One region of the Kitasatospora sp. NPDC059817 genome, then DNA from elsewhere that is predicted to be linked to it. Evidence: predicted binding sites of a transcription regulator. Region 1 holds the regulator's gene; the other holds the start of a gene.
The links. The regulator HspR, encoded in region 1, represses chaperone genes until heat shock. The targets are predictions, from matches to a motif close to TTGAGNNNNNNNNNCTCAA.
Positions count from the first base shown of each region.

Region 2: lon (endopeptidase La) is a predicted target of HspR. The motif match lies at 1,484-1,502, and genes of this name have one in related genera.

Region 1 is NZ_JBHWIR010000004.1:14,986-18,390, reverse strand. Features, by position in the region: gene ACFV61_RS01470 (hypothetical protein) at 472-1,479, opposite strand; gene ACFV61_RS01465 (heat shock protein transcriptional repressor HspR) at 1,674-2,204, opposite strand; gene dnaJ (molecular chaperone DnaJ) at 2,212-3,369, opposite strand.
Region 2 is NZ_JBHWIR010000213.1:2,910-6,314, forward strand. Features, by position in the region: gene lon (endopeptidase La) at 1-1,461, opposite strand, end outside; gene ACFV61_RS30700 (rhomboid-like protein) at 1,630-2,427, opposite strand; gene ACFV61_RS30705 (response regulator transcription factor) at 2,990-3,405, shown strand, end outside.

The DNA.
Region 1 (3,405 bases):
CGTTGTGGTCGAAACGAACTAGTCATGGACATGTTGTTTGTGGTGTCCCCGTCTTCCCCCTCCCGCGAGAGGGGTTGGGGAGTGCACTGATCGTCTCTGTCGACCATCGCCACCGTCCACAGAGCCGTGGTGTCATCTCGATGCCTGGCAGAGAGATGACGCACTGGGGTAGCAGGCCCCCTGGCTTCCGGCATGGGCTTGCGGCATTATGTGGCAGGTTGTTCGAAACAATGGCTGGGTACCCGCGCCAAGTCTTAAACAAAGAGAGGGGGCACCATGTCTCGGATACGCCGGGTGGTGCGATTTGTCCTGGTTCCAGTCGTTGTGGGTCTGGCGCTTTTCATCGGGAGCGGTTCGAGCCCGGCTGACGACACGATCTGGAACATCGGGGTTTCCCACGATGCGGCAGCGCCTCAGACCATGGCGCTGGCCAATGACACGATCTGGAACTGAGACCGCCGCGACGCTTGGTCAGTGATAGCTGTCGGAGTCGGTCGGAACGCTGTTCCGGGCCAATGCGTACCCGAGTTGGAACAGCGACTCGACATTGTGCTCGTCGCGCATCTCGGCCAGGTGCCGCGCGAGCGTCCGTTCGCTGATGCCGAGTCTGCGGGCGATCACCCGGTGGTTCACGCCTTCGAGCATGAGGTCGATGATCGTCTGCCGCATCCCGGAGACCACCTGCTGCGGAACGGCGCGCGCGCCGTCGAAGTCCAGCGCCCGGCTCCAGTTCCGCTCGAAGATCTCGCTGATCAGGTAGCTGATGACGGCCCGATCGTGCACGAAGGCGGCCAGATTGAGGTCCTCGGCGATGGGGATGACCGCGATTCGGCGATCGATGACGATCAATCGCGTGTAGGGCTCCTCCAGCGTCCGGAACCGTCCGCCGGCCTTGGTTATCGTGGCCACGTACTCCCTGGTGGGAGCGTGGTACCGGGTGCTCGGGTGGTAGATCGTCCTGAGCGTGATGCCCAGGCGGAGGGCTTCGAGGTCGCGGGCGAGGATGCCGGTGAGCGCCTCGGACGGGCGCGGCCCGCCGGGTTGGGCGGCGAGGATCTCCTCCGAGGCGCTGGCGACGATCTGCTGCACCCGCTGGTTGATCAGCACCTTTCCCCGCACGTACTCGATCGCGCCGCCGGCCTGCTCCGGTGAGTGGTAGGCGGCCGTCAGGTCGTGGAGATCGGTGGCGAGGGCCGACGCGCGGGTGAGCAGGTCGAGTGCCTGGCGCTGCCAGGTCACGGAGAGGCTCTCGGACAGCTGCTGAGGGTCGACCGCGACGAGGACACCGGGTTCGTCGGTGTCGGCGACCAGAAGGCCTATCGCCACCAACTCCTCCTGGGCCCCGCCCGCCTTGGCGAGGTCGGAGTCCTTCGGAAACCGCCCGTTCTCGCGGATGACCGCCAGATACAGCTCCCGCGCTTCCTTCGAGAGGACGGAGGGCCCAATCGCGGCGGTACCGGGCTGTTCTCGTCCACTCATCTGCGGGCTCCTTGCCGTGGCCGTGTCTGCACTACCTGCCGGGCACCAATACCGGAATCGCAGTGCAGCATGCCAGATCGGGTGGCATCGGTGAGGGCGGCCAGATTTGTTCGACAGCACTCTCTCACCACGATCAAGCCGCCGGCACCCCCCGGGCGGAGGGGAGCCGGCGGCCGGAGGTGTTCAGCCAAGTCTCAGCGCTTGGGGCGCCAGACGACCAGGGCGCTGGACTGGGTGGGCGGCTGGTAGGGGACGAGGTCGCGGCGGTAGGAGGCGTGGACGGCGGCCTCGCGCTGCTGGAGGGCGCTGGTGGCGCCGTCGAGGGAGTCGACCAGTTCGCCGATGCGGGACTGGAGCGCGGTGACCTGGTTCTCCAGCTCGATGATCCGCTTGATGCCGGCCAGGTTGATGCCCTCGTCCTGGGAGAGCCGCTGGACCTCGCGCAACTGCTGGATGTCGCGCGCGGAGTAGCGGCGGCCCCGGCCGGCGGTGCGGTCGGGGCTGACCAGACCGAGGCGGTCGTACTGGCGGAGGGTCTGCGGGTGCAGGCCGGAGAGCTCGGCGGCGACGGAGATGACGTACACCGGGGTGTCCTCGGTGAGGACGTACTGCGGCGGGGCGGTGGGCCGCCGGGTGCGGCGGCCGTCGCCCGGCAGGCCGTCGCCGACGCCGACGCCGGGCAGGCCTTCACCGATGCCGGGGCCGATGGGACTGTTGGGGATCATCTGGTCGTCACGCTCCCTTCGCCGCCCGGAACAGGGCGGCTCGCGGGTCGTCGGAGGCGGTGGCCTCGCGGTACTGCTCCAGGGCGTTCAGCGCGTCCCCGGTGATGTGCCGCGGCACCACGACCTCGACGGTGACGAGGAGGTCGCCGCGGGTGCCGTCCTTGCGGGTGGCGCCCTTGCCGCGGGCGCGCATGGTGAGGCCGTTGGCACTGCCGGGGGGCAGCTTCAGCTTCACGGCCGGCCCGTTCAGCGTGGGCACCTCGATGGTGGCGCCGAGGGTGGCCTCGGGGAAGGTGACGGGGACGGTGACGGTGAGGTTGTCCCCCTTGCGCCCGAAGACGGGGTGCGGGTCGACGTGCACGGTGACGTAGAGGTCGCCGGGCTGTCCGCCGCGTTCGCCCTGGGCGCCCTTGCCCTTGAGCCGGATGCGCTGGGCGTCCTGGACGCCGGCCGGGATGCGGACCTGCATGGTGTGGGCGGAGCTGGCCCGGCCGCTGCCGTGGCAGTCGACGCACGGGTCGTCGACGATCATGCCTCGCCCGCGGCAGTCCTTGCACGGCTCGGAGAGCGCGAACGCGCCCTGGCCGCGGCTGACGGTGCCGGCGCCGACGCAGGTCGGGCAGACCCGCGGGGTGGTGCCGGACTTGGCGCCGGTGCCGTTGCAGGTGCGGCAGGGGGCCTGGCTGGTCATCCGCAGCGGGACGGTCGCACCGTCGACGGCCTCGTCGAAGGCGAGGGTCACCTCGGTCTCGACGTCGGCGCCGCGCCGGGGCTGGGCCTGCCGGCCGCCGCTGCGGTTGAAGAGTCCGCCGAAGACGTCGCCGAGCCCGCCGCTGCCGGTGTTCTGGCTGCCGCTGAAGAGGTCGCCGAAGTCGAAGCTGTAGCTGCCGTTGCCCTGGCCGGGGCCGCCGGCCCGGAAGCCGCCGTTGGCGAAGAGGCTGCGGGCCTCGTCGTACTCCTTGCGGCGCTTCTCGTCGGACAGGACGTCGTAGGCCTCGGAGATGTCCTTGAAGCGGTCCTCGGCCTTGGCGTCGCCCTTGTTGGCGTCCGGGTGGAACTCGCGCGCGAGCTTGCGGTAGGTCTTCTTGATCTCGGCGGCGGTGGCGTCCTTGGGCACGCCGAGGACCTTGTAGTAGTCCTTCTCCACGTAGTCCTTGCCACTCATGCGTCCACCTCGCTCCGCTCGGCAGCCGCTCCGCGC
Region 2 (3,405 bases), on a different contig from region 1:
GGGGATGGCCTCCAGCACGTTGGCGGTGGCGAGGAAGACGACATCCGAGAGGTCGAGCTCGACCTCCAGGTAGTGGTCCCGGAAGGTGTGGTTCTGCGCCGGGTCCAGCACCTCCAGGAGGGCGGCGGCCGGGTCGCCCCGGTAGTCGGAGCCGACCTTGTCGATCTCGTCGAGCAGGACGACCGGGTTCATCGAGCCGGCCTCCTTGATCGCCCGCACGAGCCGGCCGGGCTGCGCGCCGACGTAGGTGCGCCGGTGGCCGCGGATCTCGGCCTCGTCCCGGACGCCGCCGAGCGCGACCCGGACGAAGGTGCGGCCCATGGCGCGGGCCACGCTCTCGCCGAGCGACGTCTTGCCGACGCCGGGCGGGCCGACGAGTGCCAGCACCGCGCCTCCGCGCCGGCCGCCGACCAGCCCGAGCCCCTGGTCGGCCCGGCGCTTGCGCACCGCGAGGTACTCGACGATGCGGTCCTTCACGTCGGCGAGGCCGGCGTGGTCGGCGTCCAGCACGGCGCGGGCGCCGGCGATGTCGTACGCGTCCTCGGTGCGCTCGTTCCAGGGCAGCTCCAGGACGGTGTCCAGCCAGGTGCGGATCCAGGGGCCCTCGGGGGACTGCTCGGAGGCCCGCTCCAGCTTGTCGACCTCCTTGAGGGCCGCGTCGCGGACCTTCTCGGGCAGGTCGGCGGCCTCGACCCGGGCGCGGTAGTCGCCCTCCTCGTCGGCCGGGTCGCCGTTGAGCTCGGCCAGTTCCTTGCGGACGGCCTCCAGCTGGCGGCGGAGCAGGAACTCCTTCTGCTGCTTGGCCACGCCCTCCTCGACGTCCTTGCGGATGGTGTCGTTGACCTCCTCCTCGGCGAGGTGGTCGCGCAGCAGGGTCAGCGCGTACTCCAGGCGGGCGACCTGGTCGGCCTCCAGCAGCACCTTGAGCTTCTGCTCGGCGGTGGCGAAGGGCGCGTAGCCGATGTTGTCGGCGAGCTCGCCGACGCCCTCGATCTGGGCCACCCGGTCGACGATCTGCCAGGCGCCGCGCCTGCGCAGCCACTGGGTGGACAGCGCCTTGTACTCCTTGACCAGCTCGGCGGCCCGGCCGGCCGCCGGGGCGTCCACCGAGGACTCCCGGAAGGGCGTGGTCTCCACCCAGAGGGCGGCGCCGGGGCCGGTGGTGCCGGCCCCGATGCGGACCCGGCGCACGGCGCGCACCAGCGCGGCCGGCTCCCCGTCGGCCAGCCGGCCGACCTGCTCGACGGCGGCCAGGGTGCCGACCGCCGCGTACGAGCCGTCCACCCGCGGGACCAGCAGGACCTGCGGCTTGCCGGTGCCGGTGGCCGCCGCGCGGGCGGCCTCGACCGCGGCGCGCACCTCGGTGTCCTTGAGGTCCAGCGGGACGACCATGCCCGGCAGGACGACCTCGTCGTCGAGCGGCAGCACGGGCAGGGTGAGCGGTGTGGACGTCGATGCCATGATCTCTCCCCAGTCAGTGAAGTTGAGTCGACCTGACTAAGGCCTGGCGTGCGCCGGATGTTCCCGGGGCGGTGTTCGCCGTGAGCGAACAGGAGGAGGGTGCGGAGCGAACGGGGGGAGGGCGCGGGAAGCGCCGTCAAAAGCACGCGGGAGCGGCACCCGGAAGGGTCAGCGCACGTCCAGGACCGGAGCGCCGCCCGGCGCGGGCGAGGAGCCCGCGGCCGGCGCCTCGACCCGGCGCGTCCGCGGCTTCGGCCGCGGCCGTCGGGCCTGGGCCCGGCGCAGCCAGCGCCACAGCGCCACCCCGGTGAGCACCGCGGCGGGGTGCCCCACGGCGGTGACCAGGTCCCGCTCGGTGAGGATCTGCTCGGCGATCAGCAGCCCGGCGCCGCCGAGCGCGACCAGCCGCCCGCGCCACGGCAGCAGCCCGGCCACCGCACCCAGGCAGGTGAGCACGCCGTAGCTGACGCCGATGTCCAGGTAGTCCAGCGCCGCGGTCTCCATCCGCCCGGTCTCCACCGCGGTGATCACCACGCCCTGGGACAGCAGCGTGGCCGTGACGTGCCCGATCGCGAAGACCGCCGCCGCCCGGGCGGGACCGATCCGGCGCTCCAGCGGCGCGAGGGTGACGGCGAATCCCCACAGGTAGGGCATCCACACCTCGCCGGCCACCCAGAAACCGCTGAGCAGCAGCGCGCGCAGGGGGTGCTGCAGGAGGTTGTGGCCGTCGGAACTGGAGGCCTCCTGCAGCCGCTGCACGAGTTCCGGATCGGCGAGTTTGGCAAAGGTCGTGGTGGCGCCCACCACGGCGAGATAGCCGAGGGTGAAGGGGTTTCGCCGGGGTGTCGGCACCCGCGCCAGCAGCCACTCGACGACGCCGGTGCGCAGACCGTGCCGGAGCATGCCGTACGGCGGGCCGGCGGGCGACGCCCCGACCCGTCCGGCACCTCGCCGCAGTCCAGCCATGCCGCCCTCCGCTCCACGCCGGCAGCCACCGGCCCCTCACCAGGTGCCCAACGTACCGGCGCGCGCCGCGGATCCCGCCCTGCGGGGCGTTGTCGTGGCCACGTTACGTCGAGGTTCTGAGAGGCATCTGAGAAAAGCCGGTGAAGACCGTCAGGAAACCGGTCGACCGGATTCCTGATATTGGTCCAGACCTTCTTCCGGCGGGCGCACCGGCAGGGGCTCTGACCGGCGACTTGGCGTCAACTCGACTGCATACGTACCGTTACGCAGAGAAAAATCGCCGGGTAAGGTATCGGCCCGTGCCCACTCGTGCAGTGGGCTCCGAGGGCGGCCCGACAGCCGGCCCACGGGCCGGAAACGTCCGGTCCACCTGCCGGGAGGCATCCGCTGTCCGTACGCTGCGAAGTGCGCGGGAGAAGTGGGCGGGCGACAATCCGCCCGCCGACCCGCACGCACGACGGGACGGCGGACCCGGCACAGTCCACGACGGAACAAGACTACGAGCGGAGCCCGCCATCCCCACAGGTGGCCGGCCCGCAGCCCTGGGGGCGGTGGCGTGACCGTGACAGAACTTCAGCAGGACAACAACCACAGCGGCGGCACGGTGAGCAGCCAACGCAGAGTGCTGGTGGTGGAGGACGAGCCGACGATCGCGGAGTCGATCGCGGCCCGGCTGGGCGCGGAGGGCTTCAAGGTCGCCGTGGCCCACGACGGGCCGGGCGCGGTCGACGGCTTCCACACCTGGCAGCCGGACCTGGTGGTCCTCGACATCATGCTGCCCGGCTTCGACGGCCTTGAGGTGTGCCGCCGGATCCAGGCGCAGCGCCCGGTGCCGGTGCTGATGCTGACCGCGCGCGACGACGAGACGGACCTGCTGGTCGGCCTCGGCGTGGGCGCCGACGACTACATGACCAAACCGTTCTCGATGCGCGAACTGGCCGCCCGGGTCAACGTGCTGCTGCGCCGCGTCGAGCGCGC